4 regions of the Bradyrhizobium sp. CCBAU 11357 genome follow, and region 3 is predicted to be linked to each of the others. Evidence: predicted binding sites of a transcription regulator. Region 3 holds the regulator's gene; each other region holds the start of a gene.

Region 1 (4,169 bases), 120 kb from region 3:
CCGTTCTCCCAAGCGCCGCCACCGACGATACCGAGGTAGAAGCCGGTCCAGTTGTAGACCGAGGCCACAGCCACCGGAGCCTTGGTGTAGGGGCGGGCTGCCAGATCAGCAGCCGAAGCGGGGGCCGCAAGAGCGAACACACAGGCCGAAGCCAACAAAACCTTTTTCATTTTCAACTAATCCCAGTCCCAGTTTCTGTTGTTGCCTTCCTTTGCGGAAGGGCATCGGACTCAACGGCCCAACTGGCGCCGTCTTTACACCACCAAAGCCGCAAGTTGTGTCTCCGAAAAGCCACAACAGTCGAAAAGGTGATGGTTGCTGACTTATTACGTCCAGGCATCGTGCCGCAAAAAAGAAGGGCCGGCGCAGCGGGCCGGCCCTTGCATTCACTCACGAAATCAGAGGGATATCAGTACCTCCCGACCAGCGGGCCGCCAAAGCGATAATTCAACCGGACCAGGCCGATATCGACATCCTGGCTGATGCGATCGCTCCCGAACACGGCGCCCGCAGGCGTCGTGAAACTGATTGTGCGGTCGCCGAGGAAGATGTGGTCGTACTCGACGCCGAGCGTCCAGTTCGGAGCAAATCCGAATTCCAGGCCGGCGCCAACGGTGCCGCCCCAGCGGGTCTCGCGAGCCGACGCCAGCAGCGTGCCGGCGCCCGGCGTGCCGGCCGCGGCATAAACGTCGTACTTGTCCCCGACCACGGCGCCGCCGCCCTTCACATAGAACAAGACGTTGTTCCAGGCGTAACCGACCTGGCCGGTGATCAGGCCGAAAGCATCGATGCGCGAGCGGTTGCGGTCACCGGTGACCAAAGCGCTTCCAGGGAAGACGGTGCTGACGTTGTCGCCCGAGAAGTCAGCCCAGTTACCCTGGCCTTCGACGCCGAACACCCAACTGGCCGACTGCCAGCGATAGCCGATCTGGCCACCGACCGTGCCACCGGTCGCGTTGTGGCATCCTTCACCGACGAAGGTACCGGGAACGCCGGTGACGGCGCCGGTGGTGTCGAGGAAGTCCCAGCACTTGCGGCTCGTGCCGCCGCCGCCGTTGATGCCGATGTAGAAGCCGCTCCAGTCGTAAATCGCAGCGACCGCCGGAGCGGGAGCCTTGGTGTAGGGCCGCGCGGCAAGATCTGCCGCGCTTGCCGGAGCCGACAGCCCCAATGCCAGTACACTGATTGCGCCAAATAGAACCTTATTCATTGCAGTCTCCCCAGTTACGTCCGCTTCACGAAAGTCCCCGAAGCGGCTGATCAGGCGCGACGCCCATATGAACCAATTCCGAGGCAAAGCTAGCCTAAGGAAAGGGCAGAGTCCGTCTCCGGAATGCCACACTCGCGGCTCAACTGAGGTGGAACAACTTGATGAATGTTAAGCGGTTTTCGTCGTTCACGGGAACCCAAAAAAGTTCCATCGGAGCGCTGCTCTTTTCGTTGGCGGTCGGTCGAATGTTTGCTCTATCGCTATAAAGAACAAATCTGGAACAAATCTGAGCGCGATGCTATATGTGGGGATAACCCTGGGGGTGGCAGGCTGAGCGGTGCCCGCAAGCGTATAGGGTCGCCTCGACGGGCGCAGAGAAACGCGGGCAGCGGGATTCGCCCCTTTTGAAATTCAGTGGCATTCGGAGTGGAGAGCGGCGATGGCGGGAAGCGTCAACAAGGTCATTCTGGTTGGAAACCTCGGCAAGGATCCTGAAATCCGCCGCACCCAGGACGGGCGGCCGATCGCGAATTTGAGCATCGCGACGTCGGAGACCTGGCGCGACAAGAACACCGGCGAGCGCAAGGAGAAGACGGAGTGGCATCGCGTCGTGATCTTCTCTGAGCCGCTTTGCAAGGTCGTCGAACAGTATCTGAAGAAAGGCGCGAAGGTTTACATCGAGGGCGCGCTGCAGACCCGCAAATGGACCGACCAGAGCGGCGTCGAGAAGTACTCGACCGAGGTCGTGCTTCAGGGCTTCAACTCGACGCTGACGATGCTGGACGGCCGCGGTGGTGGCGGCGGAGGCGGCAGCTTCGGCGACGAACCGGGCGGCGATTTCGGCTCCTCCGGACCCGTCAGCAGCGCGCCGCGCCGTCCCGTTGCCGCCGGCGGCGGCCGCAACAGCGACATGGACGACGACATCCCGTTCTGAGCGGGCGGACCGCTCGGCGGGCGGTGCGGCGGCGATTTCGATCGCGCTTCCCGCATCGGGTCAGCAAACCTTACTAATTGGCTGGGCGGGCTCGGATTTTCCGGGCCCGCTTCATGTTTGGGGTGAGATCCGTTGCGCAGCGGAAAGCTGGCTGACGGGGCGCCGCTCCCTGGTGTTCAGGCCGGCGTTGCGGGTGGTTCTGGAGGGTCGATTCCGTGGCCGCCCAGGGCGCGGCTCTGAGCCCGTAAGTTATTGGAAAAATAAGCGGAAAAAGCGCTTTCCGAGCGGCTGCCAGGGTGGTTATCCGACCCCGGATGCGCTATATGATTCCCAGACAAAACCTCACCGGATTCCCCCTTGGCTGACGACGACAACAAGCCCGGCGACCAGCCGGCGCACCCCTCGGACATTCGCCCCGTTTCCATCTACGAGGAGATGAAGAAGTCCTACCTCGATTACGCCATGAGCGTGATCGTGGCGCGTGCGCTGCCCGATGCGCGCGACGGGTTGAAGCCGGTGCACCGCCGCATCCTGTTCGCGATGAACAATCGCGGCGACACCCCGGACAAGAAGCACAAGAAGTCCGCCGGTGCCGTCGGCGAGGTCATGGGTAAGTACCACCCCCATGGCGACCAGGCGATCTACGACGCCTTGGTGCGCATGGCGCAGGACTTCTCGATGCGCGCGCCCTTGATCGACGGCCAGGGCAATTTCGGCTCGGTCGACGGCGATCCGCCGGCGGCCATGCGCTACACCGAGTCGCGCCTGACCAAGATCGCGCTGAAGCTGCTCGAGGACATCGACGACGACACGGTCGACTTCCAGGACAACTACGACGGCTCCGAAAAGGAGCCGGTGGTTCTGCCGGCGCGGTTCCCGAACCTGCTGGTCAACGGCGCCGGCGGCATCGCGGTCGGCATGGCCACCAACATCCCGCCGCACAATCTCGGCGAGGTGATCGATGCCTGCGTCGCGCTGATCGACAATCCGGCGCTGACGATCGACGAGCTCAACGCCATCATCCCGGGCCCGGATTTCCCGACCGGCGGCATCATCCTCGGACGCCAGGGCATCCGCAGCGCCTATCATCTCGGCCGCGGCTCCATCGTGATGCGCGGCAAGGTCACCTTCGAGACGATCCGGAAAGAGCGCGAGGCGATCGTCATCACCGAGATCCCGTATCAGGTGAACAAGGCGACGATGGTCGAGCGCATCGCCGAGCTCTACAAGGAAAAGAAGATCGAGGGCATCTCCGACCTGCGCGACGAGTCCGACCGCGACGGCTACCGCGTCGTCGTCGAACTCAAGCGCGATGCCGTGCCCGACGTCGTGCTGAACCAGCTCTACAAGTTCACGCCGCTGCAGACGAGCTTCGGCGTCAACGCCGTCGCGCTCGATAGCGGCCGTCCGCAGACCATGAACCTGAAGGACATGCTGACGATCTTCGTCGGCTTCCGCGAGCAGGTCGTCACCCGCCGGACCAAATACAAGCTGCGCAAGGCGCGCGAGCGCGCGCACGAGCAGGTCGGCCTGGCCATCGCCGTCGCCAACATCGACGAGATCATCAAGGTGATCCGGCACTCGCCGACGCCGGCTGCGGCGCGCGAGACCCTGATGACGCGCGACTGGGCCGCGCGCGACGTCGAGGACATCATCACGCTGATCGACGATCCCCGTCACCGCATCAACGAAGACGGGACGATCCGCCTGTCGCTGGAGCAGGCGAGGGCGATCCTGGAGCTGCGCCTGGCGCGCCTCACGGCGCTCGGCCGCGACGAGATCGGCGAGGAGCTGTCCAAGCTCGCTGGCGAGATCAGCGATTATCTCGACATCCTGCGCTCGCGCGCCCGCATCCTCGACATCATCAAGACCGAGCTTGCCGAGGTGAAGGCGGAGTTCGCCACCCCGCGCCGCACCGTGATCATGGAGCAGGAGGGCGAGGTCGAGGACGAGGACCTGATCCAGCGCGAGGACATGGTCGTCACGGTCTCGCATGCCGGCTACGTCAAGCGCGTGCCGCTGTCG
Region 2 (4,169 bases), on a different contig from region 3:
GGGCAAGTCAGGACGCGGCTCGGCCCCGCATCGCAAGGCGTCGTAGGCGCAGCTTATTCGAGCATGATCTCCGCGCAAACGCGTTCCGCGTTTGTCGCGAGGGAAAACCGCTACACACTTTGCGCTAGCGCGGCCCTTCGGGTCCGGATCATGCTTTAGGGCGGATTACCTGTCCGCCCGCTGCTGCTTCTTCGCCAGCAGCTGCTTCAGCGCCGCGACCTTGGCCGCGGCCTGGTCCGGCGGCAAATCTGCCTTCACGAGGATTTCAGCCTCGGCCTCGCGACCCTGCAATCCCAGCACGAGCGCCAGATTGGCGCGGACCCGCGCATCGTTCTGATTGCGCTGATAGGCGCGGCCGAGCACCTGTTCGGCCTTCGACAGATTGTTTTGCAACATATAGGACAGGCCGAGATTGGACAGCACGGTCGGCTCGTTCGGCACGATCTTCAACGCCGCGGCGTAATATTGCTGCGCTTCCTCGTTGCGGCCGAGCTGATCGAGCACTGCGCCCTGCGCCGACAGGATGCGCCAATCGGGATCCTCGGGCGAATGCGCCCGGCCGAGGACGTCGAAGGCCTGCTGGAAATTGCCGTTGTCGGCGAGTGCGCGGCCATAGCCGGCGAGCAGCGCCTTGTTGCCGGGATGGGCGAGCACGGCCTGCTCGAGCACCGCGACCGCCTGCGCGCGCTGGCCGCTGTCGCGCAGCGCCTTGCCGTATTCGATCGCCATTGCGGGATCGCCGGGCTTGGCGCGATAGCGCTCGCGAAGTGCGTCCATCTCCGGCCTGGCGTCGGCCCTGGTGTCAGACTTGGCGCCGTCCTTGGCGGCGGACTCCTTCTTGCCGCCGAGCGCGCCGGTGACGTCCTCGATGCCGGTGGTCTGACAGCCGCCGAGGGCAAGGATCAGGACGGCAGAACACAGATATCTCGCCGGGGAAAAAGCGAGGGACGAACGCTTGGACATACTCTGATCACTCGGCAACTGATCAGAGATGCTTACCGATTAACGCTAAAGTCCCGTTAAGGAGGCGGGCCCGTCGAGGTTCAGTCGACGAATTCGGCACCGAATTCGCAGCCGATGCGCCAGCGCAGGCGGCATTGGCGGGAATAATCGGGCGCGAAGATGATGGTGAATTGCGGCGGCACTTCCAAAAATTCCGCCACCACTTTCACGCCGCCATCCGAAATGTCCGTGATCGTGCAATCCCGCGGCAGCGAGCCCGCGCCAAAATGGATCTTGGCGAGACGGCTGCACACCCGACGTTCGCTTCTCCGGCGATTTGCAAGCATTTACTTTTCACCCGTTAGACCACGGCCCATCCCGCAGGCCTAGCAGTAGCGGACATTCGTTGGGATGTGCTGAGGACAGCCGACCGCATTCGAGACGTAGTTTCCGCGGCGCGTTTACGTCTGGTTAGGATTTGGCCCGGCGCCGGGAGATCGTTCCCGTATTGTTCTTGCGGAACAGGTCGCGCTCTGCTACCCCTAATTGCAGGACAAAGCAGGCTGGTTCGGCATGGTTCAGCGGGTTTCCACCGTCGCCTTTGAGGGGATCGAGGCCCGCGCGGTCGACGTGCAGGTGCAGGTCGCGCCCGGCCTGCCGGCCTTCGCCATCGTCGGCCTGCCGGACAAGGCAGTGTCGGAGGCGCGCGAGCGGGTGCGCTCGGCGCTGATCGCCTCGGGGCTGGCACTGCCGGCGCGGCGGATCATCGTCAATCTGGCCCCCGCCGACCTGCCCAAGGAGGGCAGCCATTACGACCTGCCGATCGCGCTCGGGCTGATGGCGGCAATCGGCGCGATCCCGCCGGATGCGCTGACCGGCTTTACCGTGCTCGGCGAGCTCGGCCTCGACGGCTCGATCGCGCCCGTGGCCGGCGTCCTCCCCGCCGCGATTGGCGCCAATATGCGCGAGGAAGGGCTGATCTGCCCGGCATCCTGCGGCTCCGAAGCGGCGTGGGCGAGCCCGGACATTCAGATCATAGCCGCACACTCGCTGATCCAGATCGCCAACCATTTCAAGGGCACGCAGGTGCTGTCGCGACCGACGCCGAAGGTGCACGAGGCCGCCGCCTCGCCGCTCGACCTGCGCGACATCAAGGGCCAGGAGAGCGCCAAGCGCGCGCTGGAGATCGCGGCCGCCGGCGGCCATCATCTGCTCATGATCGGCGCGCCGGGCGCGGGCAAATCGATGCTGGCCGCGCGCCTGCCCTCGATCCTGCCGCCGCTCTCGCCAGGCGAGTTGCTGGAGGTCTCGATGATCGCCTCCGTCGCCGGCGAGATCGAAGGCGGCGCGCTGACGGCGCGGCGCCCGTTCCGCTCGCCGCATCATTCCGCCAGCATGGCAGCCCTCACCGGCGGCGGCGCGCGCGCCAAGCCCGGCGAGATCTCGCTGGCGCATCAGGGCGTGCTGTTCCTCGACGAATTGCCGGAGTTCGATCCGCGCGTGCTGGATTCGCTGCGCCAGCCGCTGGAGAACGGCGAGGTCGCGGTGTCGCGGGCCAATCATCGCGTCACCTACCCTGCCCGCTTCATGCTGGTCGCGGCGATGAATCCCTGCCGCTGCGGCAATGCGTTCGAGCCCGGCTATGCCTGCAAGCGCGGCCGCATCGACCGCTGCACCGGCGATTACCAGGCGCGCATCTCCGGTCCTCTGATGGACCGCATCGATCTGCGCATCGAAGTGCCGGCGGTGACCGCCGCCGACCTGATCCTGCCGCCACCGGCGGAGGGATCGGTCGAGGTTGCCGCCCGCGTGGCGGCTGCGCGCGACATCCAGCTGGCGCGCTATGCGGATGCAGGCCTGCCCCATGTCCGCACCAATGCCGAGGCCCCCGCCTCCGTGCTGGAGGAGATCGCAAAGCCGGACGCGCAGGGTCAGAAACTGCTGCGCGACGCCGCCGAGACGATGCGCCTGTCGGCGCGCGGCTATCACCGCGTGCTGCGCGTGGCGCGCACGCTGGCCGACCTCGACCATGCCGACAAGATCGGCCGCCTCCACCTTGCCGAGGCGCTGTCCTACCGCGCACTCGCGGAGGATGTGCGCCAATTGGCGTAAGCGCCGCGCGCGTCAACCCGGCGGTAACGACTTTCCTTTACGCTCTGCAAACCATAAGGCCCGACGCGTTTCGATTGTGAGTTCCCGGGGCCCGGCGAGTAGAGCGTCATGTTGCGTTTCAAGTTCCTGGCCTCGGCTGTTCCCCTGCTCGCGGCTGCGGTGTTCGCCCGCGCCGAGATCGGTTCGGTGTCGCATCCCTGCATCGCGCTGGGCGACACATCGGTCGAGCTCACCTCGCTGTTCTGGACCGCCGGCGTGCATGTCGCGTTCACCGACGATCCCGCGCGGGCCACGGTCCGGGTGCAGATCACCGACGATGCCGACGCGGCGGATTTTGCCGTGGTCGACGACGGCCTCGGCTCCGAGCCGGACTCCTGCCAGGCTAGTCCCTCGACGCGTCTCGTCTCGATCGCCGCGCAGCCGGTCGACGGCGGCCAGGTGGTCTATCTCTCCAGCGAAGGCCCGGCGGATTACCGCATCTTTGTGCGCTCGAAGACGTTCTCGCCGCGCGAGGCGGCAGCCCTGGTCGTCGGTGCGCGCGGCAGCCATGGCCGCTTCCAGGCGGCTTCGCTTTAAACCGTTAACACCTCGTCAACCCTGTTCGGAGGCGGCGCCACAGCCGCAAGCTGTTCGCAAGGTCGGCGGGCCATCGTCGCATGCGGCGGCGGGGTTTCAGGCAAGGGTCGGTTGCCAAGGGTCGGTTGTGATGGGTCGGACGTTCCGGATCAAGGTGCGCATGCGTCGCTTCAGGCGGCAGCATCCGAGGCTCGCCTTCGCGATCCGCTCCTTCATGATCTTCTCGGCGACGTTCGGCGGCGCCTATGGTTTCGTCTCCGGCAGCCGGTCCGAGAATTCCGGCTACGATCCCCACACCTTTGCGATCGGCGCCAGCTTCCTGTTCGCGCTCGCCTGTCTCGGCCTTGCGACGCTGAGCATGCGCCTGCGCTTCGTCAATAAGCGGCTGCGGACGCTCGCCGCCCACAACGAAGCGTTGATCGACCGCAATTGGGAGCTGAAGGAGGCGGAAGAGCGCGCCCGCAGCCTGTTCGAGCAGCAGGGCGACCTCATCGTGCTGCGCGCTACCGATGGCCGCATCACCTTCGCCAACGAGGCCT
Region 3 (4,169 bases):
ATGCCGCGGCGGAGTTGAGCCGACCTCCTCCACCCACCGATCACGCAGGATAAATCATCCCGCGTGCTGCTTTGCCTCACGCCTGCACTCGGCTAGAACTCTCGCCGCCCATTTACCGATGTGCTCAGCAGGAGTTCGCCCGTGGCCCTGATGCCGGTTTCTGACGCGCTTGCCGCGGTGCTGACCGGCGCCGAGCCGCTGGCTGAAGAGATGGTTTGCCTCGACGAGGCCCACCATCGTGTGCTCGCGCACGATGTCGCGGCGCGGCGCACGCAGCCGCCGGAGGCGATGTCGGCGATGGACGGCTATGCCGTGCGCGCATCCGACGCGGCCATCGAGTCCAGGCTGACCGTCGTCGGTGCGGTCGCGGCGGGTCGGCCGTTCGCGGGAAGGATCGGCCCCGGCGAAGCCGTGCGGATCTTCACCGGCGGCGTCGTTCCCGACGGCGCCGATGCGGTCGTGATCCAGGAGGACACAATTGCCGACGGCAAGCATGTCACGATCAAGGAAGCCGCAATTTGTGGCCGGCACATCCGCCCTGCGGGGGTGGACTTCCGCGAAGGCGACGTGCTGCTGCGCAAGGGAATCCGTCTCACCGAGCGCGATCTCGCCCTCGCCGCCGGAATGAATCATCCTCATCTCGCCGTTATCCGCCGCCCGAGGGTCGCGATTCTCGCCACCGGCGACGAGCTGGTGATGCCCGGCACCGCGCCTGGTCCCGGTCAGATCGTCTATTCCAATGGCTATGCCCTGCACGCCCTTGCCCGCAGCGAGGGCGCCGAGACCATCGACCTCGGAATTGCCGCCGATACGCTGGAATCCACGTCCGCCGGCATCCGCCGCGCACGCGAGAGCGGCGCCGACATCCTGGTCACGACCGGCGGTGCGTCGGTCGGCGACCACGATCTGGTCCAGCAGGCGCTCAAGGGCGAAGGCATCGCGATGGCGTTCTGGAAGATCGCGATCCGGCCCGGCAAGCCGATGATGCATGGTCGGATAGGCGCGATGCGCGTGATCGGCCTGCCCGGCAATCCCGTGTCGTCATACGTATGCGCCTTCCTGTTCATGGTGCCCTTGATTCGCGCCCTGTCGGGCCGTTCAGTGATTCATCATCAGCGCGAGCGCGCCGTGCTGGGCCGCGACCTCGGCGCCAACGATCAGCGCGAGGATTATCTGCGTGCGCGGCTGGAGGTGCGCGACGACGGCACGCGCGTCGCCCTTCCCGTCAGCCATCAGGACTCCTCCCTGCTTGCGAATCTCGCTGCGGCACAGGTACTTCTCGTGCGCGCACCGTTCGCGCCGAAGGCCGAGTCCGGCACGCCTTGCGAGGTGCTGCGGCTGCCCGTCTGAGCTGCCCGGCCACACGCATCCGCGAGTTTGGCTGCGTTCACCATAAATTAAGCAGTTGCGGAACACATATCGAACATATAGTGTCCGTTCATGATTTGTTTCGAGGATGTAGCGGCTTATTGCCGACTTCATCGTCTCGGAATCGAACGACATCAACCGGGGGACTTTGGTCGAGATGTTGACGCGCAAACAATACGAGCTTCTGCGGTTCATCAGCGAACGTCTGAAGGAAAGCGGCGTGCCGCCGTCCTTCGACGAGATGAAGGATGCGCTCGACCTGCGCTCGAAGTCAGGCATTCATCGCCTGATCACTGCGCTCGAGGAGCGCGGCTTCATTCGCCGCCTGCCCAACCGCGCCCGCGCCATCGAGGTGATCAAGCTGCCCGAGCTCCAGGCCGCCGCCGGCAATCGCCGCGGCTTCACCCCGAGCGTCATCGAGGGCAATCTCGGCAAGGTGCGCGCGAGCTCCAGCACGCCCGCGGATGAGGGCGAGCGCCCCGTCGCGGTACCCGTGATGGGCCGCATCGCGGCCGGCACGCCGATCGAGGCGCTGCAGACCCGCAGCCACACCATCAGCGTACCGCCGGACATGCTCGGCTCGGGCGAGCACTACGCGCTCGAGGTGCGCGGCGATTCGATGGTCGAGGCCGGCATCCTCGACGGCGACATGGCGCTGATCCAGCGCAACGAGACCGCCAATACCGGCGACATCGTGGTGGCGCTGATCGACGACGAGGAGGCCACGCTCAAGCGCTTCCGCCGCCGCGGCGCCTCGATCGCGCTCGAGCCCGCCAATGCCGCCTACGAGGTCCGCATTCTTCCGCCGAACCGCGTGAAGATCCAGGGCAAGCTGATCGGGCTTTACCGGAAGTACTGATACCGGAAGTAAGCGCTACGCGCGCTTCGTTCGTCGATCCAAGATTGGAGCGGATACTTGTCCGCTCCGGCCGGATGGTCTCTCTGGTTCTGCGCTGACTGTTCGGCGCCTCTTCCCGCGCGACACTCGCCCATGCGGACACGCGGCCATTTCGCTCCGCCGGTAGAGTTGTGCCGACAGCGCCGATAGTGCGGGCCAAATGCAAGGACGCGAGGTTTGTTCCTATCGAATCCGGGAAAGATAATGTGATCGCGTGCTGCGGATGCGAGCCGCAGATTTGCCCATAACCGAGCAGAGCGTTGGAGGCTTCCACTCTGATAGAGGCCTGCGCCTCGAAAGAGACGCGGGTCGCTATCCCAGTATGAGGAGCACCCGATGTGTGACTATAGCCTGCATGCCGTCGCGACGCGCCCCGCCGAAGTTGGCGAGACGATCGTCACGACAACCTTCCGCGGCACCTCGACGCGCGGCTTCGCCTCCGAAGCCGATCTCTCCGTCGCGGTCTGTCTGCTGCCGGGAACGGAGCTCGCTTTCGCCGATAACGTCCGCTATGACAACCGCTGGATCTGGACGCGCACCGTCAACTCCCGCGTCGGCAAGTTCGGCAAGATCGACCCGCACATTCCCGATCGCCATCATGACGCGATCGAATTTCCGGACGGCAAGTACGTGCTGGTGACGCAGCTCGTCGAAGGCCAGCGCGCGACCGTGCTGCAATTGCCGGTGACGCAGCAAGCCATCGAGCGCGAGCACAAGCCGCAGATCGTCGCCGACACGCGGCCCACGATCACGCGCCTGCCGATCGGCTGACGCCGTCGGCCCCGACCGAAAAGTCGAGGGCCAAATTCAAATGCCATCGCCGGCCGCGGCCGGCGAGATGGTATGGTTTGCGTCCTGCGGGATCCCGTCGGACCGATTTTCCCCGCATCGATCTTCAATCGTCGGCCTGCAAGTCGGCCTCCGATGGCGTTGCGTCCCGGTTGCGAGGCAGGGCCGTCTTCGGCACGAGGCTGCCGTCGAAATCCCCCTCGCCGGCGCCGGCCGGCAGCCAAGGACGGCTTGCCCCTCTCGCCCTCACCGCCTGCACCGAAAAACCCTCTCCGCTTCGCGTCAGAGCCAGCGCGCCCTGACTGGCAAGACGCGCCCGATCGACGACCATCGCCGCGCAATCGGGCGGCGCGGGCCGCGCCGTCACCACCAGCGCGGCGCGGCTGCAATCATCGGCCAGCGCGTCGATGCGCGTCGCCAACGCGATCAGCCGTCCGTCCGCGAGCGGCGCCACGCAACCGGACTCGTCACACGACACGCCGCTCACCAACGAGGCGTTGCCGGCATCACGCGGATCGGCATCGGCGGCCAGCCACTCCTTCAGCAGGAAGCTGTCCTTGCTGGCGCGGATCACTTGCAAGCCTCCATCCCCGCCCCGGACCGCGACGCTCGCGCCATCCCCGGCAATCAGGACATCAGGCTGGCGCACCGACAGCCCCCAGAGGATCGCCGCCAGCAGCACCAGGGCGCCGGACCAGCGCAAGGGCGTGCGCAACAGGCCCATCACGATGAGCCCGAGGCTTGCGGCGATCAGCGGCGCGATCCCGAACGCCGGAATGCGGCCGACGGCGCCCGGCAGGGCCGCCACCCAGCGCGCGACCAGGACCATCCACTCGATGCCGATCCCCATCAACCACCAGAACACGCCATCGAGCCCGAAGGGGGCCGCGAGCAGTCCCAACAGCCCGGCCGGCATCACCAGCGCCGAGACCACCGGCATGGCGCCGAGATTGGCGAGTACGCCGTATGGCGTCACGCGATGGAAGTGGAAGGCGGCGTAGGGCGTGGTCGCGAGCCCCGCGATCAGCGATGCCAGGAACAGCATCGCGATCTCGCGGCCGCCCCACAGCGCGATCCGCGCCGTCGCGGAATGATCGGGTGAGGCGAGCAGGTT
Region 4 (4,169 bases), on a different contig from region 3:
GGCGCCAGGTGAATTGATGCGGCGGGCCATCGGGCACGGTCGCGAACGGCACCTTGATCGGCTCCGGCTTGTCGAACAGCCGCAAGGGGCGCAGCGGCGGCTCGCTCTCGGCACGAACAGGCCATTCCGCCTGCATGGCGGCGGTGAGATGATGCTGCGCCGATGCGGCCAGCACCGCGCTTTCGGGGACATGGGTATCCTGCGGCAGGTGCACGACGACGCGTTTTCCCCCGATGCGCGCGGCGATGCGGTCGATCAGCGCGGCGAGCTCGTCATTGTCGTGGACATGGGCATCGAGATCGCGCTGCTCCTGCACCACGATCTCGGTGCGGCTCGCCGACAACCGCACCATGTCGAAGCCGAAGCCGGGATCGAGGGGATCTGCGAGTGCATCGAGCCGCTCGCGGAACAGGCGGTCGATCACGGCGCTTCGCGTCACCGGACGCCCGGTCTCGACCGTGATCGCGCGCACCACACCATCGGTGCGGAAGAATGCCGCTTCAAGTCGCCGTGCGCCTTTGCCCTGCTTCTCCATGGACGCGATCAACGTGTCGGCCAGCCGCGACAGCGTCATCGCGATCATGGTGTCGGTCGCGATCGGCTCGGCAAAGCGTTTTTCCACGATGTAATCGGGCAGCGGTTTTCGCGGGCTAATCGGCGCATCGCCCTGCCCCAGCGCATGGGCGAGCAGCGTGGAGAAGCGCTCGCCGAACCGCGCCGTGATTTCGGAGGCGCTGCGCGAGGCGACGTCGCCGATGCTCTTCAGCCCGGCGCGACGCAGGCCGGTGGTGATGGCTTCACCTGCACCGAGCGCGGAGACTGGAAACGACCTGATCGCCTCCGCCTCGCCGCCATCGGCAACGATGGTGCCGGATGCCTGCCGCGTCAGCGTGCGGGCGCAGATCGAGGTGCCGGCGATCGCCGCGCTGACGGCAAAGCCTTGCCGACCGAGCGCGCGGACCAGCGTCTTGAGCAGCGCGGCCTCGCCGCCGAACAGATGGGCGCAGCCGGTGATGTCCAGGAACAGCCCGTGCGGCGCATCGAGCGCCACCAGCGGCGTGAAACGGTCACACCAGTCGGCGATATCGCTGAGCGTCTTCGCATCGGCGACAGGGTCGGCGTCGAACACACGCAGGTCCGGACACATCGCCCGCGCATTGGCGAGCGGCTGGCCGATATACAGGCCGAAGCGCTCGGCTGCCTCGTCCAGCGCATGGATCACCAGCGCATTGTTGTCCTTGATGACGACGATATCAGGCTCATGATTGGTTTTACCCAGCCCGGCGCTGCCAAGGAACCGCTGGATCCTGTCGATGGGCAGGCGCGGCAGCCACAGGCTGAGGATACGTCGACGGTTCACTGAACTGGCACTCATCACAATTCCATCCCATGATCCACCGGCCGCACGGGCCATGACGATTGCGCAAGAGCTCGGCATCGAACACCGGCGCGCCCCAGGCACTCCACACCGAGCCCGGCGGCGAATGCGCCGCCCGCAGCATCCATCGTGTTTCCGCGGTCGAAGGCAGCGGCTGCGCCGCCATCCGCAGCAAGAGGCCGGTAACGCCCGAGCCTTGCGCGGCCAGCGTCAACTTGCGGCTTGCCACGAGATCGAACTGTCTGGTCTCGCCCCACAGCTCGAGCACGACGGCGCCCAGCGCATCGCAGGCGAGCGCATCGGCCGAGGTGCGCAACGCGCTCTCGACATCGGCCGCGCGCACCATCACCAGGCGGCGCGGATCGAGGCCGAGTTCGGCAAGCCCGCTCATCGACAGCGCACCGGCTTCGAGCTCTGAAAAATCCTGTCGCACCCACAGCAGCGGCCGACGCGCGCTCACGCGTCCCGCAAGCCCCATGACAAAGCCCGTCGCGGCCGCGCCCTGGCGCCCCTCGCAAAACACCTCGTGGATCGCCGCGCGCGCGAGCCCGCCCTTCAGCGCGCTGTCGGCCTCGCTGTGGCCGAGCGCGACGCGATCGTGTTGATGCACGACCTCCGCCGTCTCGATGCGCTCGATCTGGCTGCGCAAGGTCGCAAGCGCGCTGATGCGTGCGCCGCTCATGCTCGCCGCTCCTTCAGGAATTGGTGCCGTGGTCTTCAAAAGAAGAACCAACGGCTGGCTCATTTGTTCATGATATGTTCTAATATAAAGCTAACGGTGCTCGAAGAGTCAATCGAATTGGCGCGCTGTCGGATTCATGAGTTGAATCAAAGGGATTCCCAAATGGACGTGCAACGCAAACTGGAGATTCTGGCGGACGCCGCCAAATACGACGCATCCTGCGCCTCCAGCGGCACCGAGAAGCGGGATTCCAGCGACGGCAAGGGCATGGGCTCGACTGCGCCTGGCATGGGCATCTGCCATTCCTACGCGCCGGACGGACGCTGCATCTCCCTGCTCAAGGTGCTGCTGACCAACGCCTGCAATTACGATTGCCTCTATTGCGTCAACCGCGCGTCCTCGAACGTAGCACGCGCCCGCTTCACCATCGACGAACTGGTCAAGCTCACGCTCGACTTCTACCGGCGCAACTACATCGAGGGCCTGTTTCTCTCCTCCGGCATCATCCGCAGCCCCGACTACACGATGGAGCAAGTGGTGAGCGTCGCGCGCAAACTGCGCGAGGAGCATCACTTCCGCGGCTACATCCACCTGAAGACCATTCCCGAGGCCGACGATGCGCTGATCGCGGAGGCCGGCAAATATGCCGACCGCCTTTCGATCAACATCGAGATGCCTGAGGAGGCGAGCCTGCAGCAATTCGCGCCGGAGAAGGACGTGCGCGCGATCCGCCGCACCATGGGCCGGCTGCGGCTGAAGCTGGACGAGGCCGAGGAGAACCGCACAACGAAAACAAAGGCCAAGCCGCAGCGCTTCGCGCCCGCCGGACAAAGTACGCAGATGATCGTCGGCGCAGATAGCGCCTCCGATCACACCATTCTCCACACCAGCGCCAACCTTTACGGCGCCTACCGGCTGCGGCGCGTCTATTACTCCGCCTTCAGCCCGATCCCCGATGCCAGCCGCGCACTGCCCATGCGCGCGCCGCCGCTGCTGCGCGAGCACCGGCTCTACCAGGCCGACTGGCTGATGCGGTTCTACGGCTTCGATGTCGGCGAGATCGTCGACGACAGCGCGATGCTGCCGCTCGACATCGATCCCAAGCTCGCCTGGGCGCTGCGCCACCGCGATCGCTTCCCGCTCGACGTCAACCGCGCCAGCCGTGAGGAACTGCTGCGCGTTCCGGGCTTCGGCACCAGGACGGTCGACCGCATCATCGCAACAAGGCGCACCACCACGATCCGCCTCGCCGATCTCGCGCGGCTGCATGTGCCACGCAACAAGGCGCTGCCGTTCATCGTCCTCAGCGATCACCGCCCCTCATCGCATCGTCTCGATTCCGCCGGGCTGATCGAACGGTTCAAGCCGAAGGCAACGCAACTGGGATTTGGCTTCTGATGCAGTACATCACCCTCGACACCGAAACCGATTTCGACGGCTGGCGCAAGGCCGCGCGGAGCCTCGTGCTTCACCACGTGCCGCCCAGCGATATCACCTGGACCGTGCAAGGCGGCGAAGCGGAGTTGTTCGCGCCGCCCGCGCCGTCTCCGATCCTCGAGGTGAACGACGGCACCTTCAACGTATCAGGCAAATTCGTCGAGCTCGCCAAGGCGGCGATCCTGCATCGTGACGGCGAGCGCTTTGCGATCCTCTATCGCCTGCTGTTCCGGCTGAAGGACAACCACGATCTCATCGAGGTCGCGACCGACCCCGATGTCGCGCAAGTCACGGCCATGGCGAAAGCCGTCTATCGCGACGAGCACAAGATGCACGCCTTCGTGCGCTTCCGCGAGATCGGCCGGGAACGCCAGGCGCATTACGTCGCATGGTTCGAGCCGGAGCATCTCATCGTCGAACTCGCCGCGCCGTTCTTCGCCAAGCGCTTTGCCGACATGCCCTGGTCGATCCTGACCCCGGACCTCTGCGCGCATTGGGACGGCCATGCGCTCTCGTTCACGCCGGGCGTCAGCAAGAGCGAGGCGCCGGGCGAAGACCGTCTCGAGGAAACCTGGCGGCGTTACTACGCCAGCATCTTCAATCCGGCCCGGCTCAAGGTGAAGGCGATGCAGGCCGAGATGCCGAAGAAATATTGGAGGAACCTGCCCGAGG

What was found. Region 3 encodes LexA, which represses DNA repair genes until DNA is damaged. Its sites were predicted from a motif close to TGTTCNNNNTGTGTTCNG; they were not measured.
Region 1: XI05_RS24825 (single-stranded DNA-binding protein) is a predicted target of LexA. The motif match lies at 1,476-1,493, and genes of this name have one in related genera.
Region 2: XI05_RS34620 (YifB family Mg chelatase-like AAA ATPase) is a predicted target of LexA. The motif match lies at 1,441-1,458, and genes of this name have one in related genera.
Region 4: XI05_RS36875 (putative DNA modification/repair radical SAM protein) is a predicted target of LexA. The motif match lies at 2,125-2,142, and genes of this name have one in related genera.

The regions. Positions count from the first base shown of each region.
Region 1 is NZ_LBJW01000106.1:152,974-157,142, forward strand. Features, by position in the region: gene XI05_RS24815 (outer membrane protein) at 1-170, opposite strand, end outside; gene XI05_RS24820 (outer membrane protein) at 410-1,210, opposite strand; gene XI05_RS24825 (single-stranded DNA-binding protein) at 1,650-2,144, shown strand; gene gyrA (DNA gyrase subunit A) at 2,502-4,169, shown strand, end outside.
Region 2 is NZ_LBJW01000112.1:136,348-140,516, reverse strand. Features, by position in the region: gene XI05_RS34635 (AAA family ATPase) at 1-46, shown strand, start outside; gene XI05_RS34630 (tetratricopeptide repeat protein) at 166-963, opposite strand; gene XI05_RS34625 (PilZ domain-containing protein) at 1,044-1,289, opposite strand; gene XI05_RS34620 (YifB family Mg chelatase-like AAA ATPase) at 1,516-3,054, shown strand; gene XI05_RS34615 (hypothetical protein) at 3,163-3,630, shown strand; gene XI05_RS34610 (ATP-binding protein) at 3,761-4,169, shown strand, end outside.
Region 3 is NZ_LBJW01000106.1:36,620-40,788, reverse strand. Features, by position in the region: gene XI05_RS24290 (molybdopterin molybdotransferase MoeA) at 142-1,350, shown strand; gene lexA (transcriptional repressor LexA) at 1,526-2,227, shown strand; gene XI05_RS24280 (hypothetical protein) at 2,603-3,037, shown strand; gene XI05_RS24275 (ComEC/Rec2 family competence protein) at 3,162-4,169, opposite strand, start outside.
Region 4 is NZ_LBJW01000113.1:217,075-221,243, reverse strand. Features, by position in the region: gene XI05_RS36885 (Y-family DNA polymerase) at 1-1,375, opposite strand, end outside; gene XI05_RS36880 (ImuA family protein) at 1,272-2,060, opposite strand; gene XI05_RS36875 (putative DNA modification/repair radical SAM protein) at 2,223-3,458, shown strand; gene XI05_RS36870 (UdgX family uracil-DNA binding protein) at 3,458-4,169, shown strand, end outside.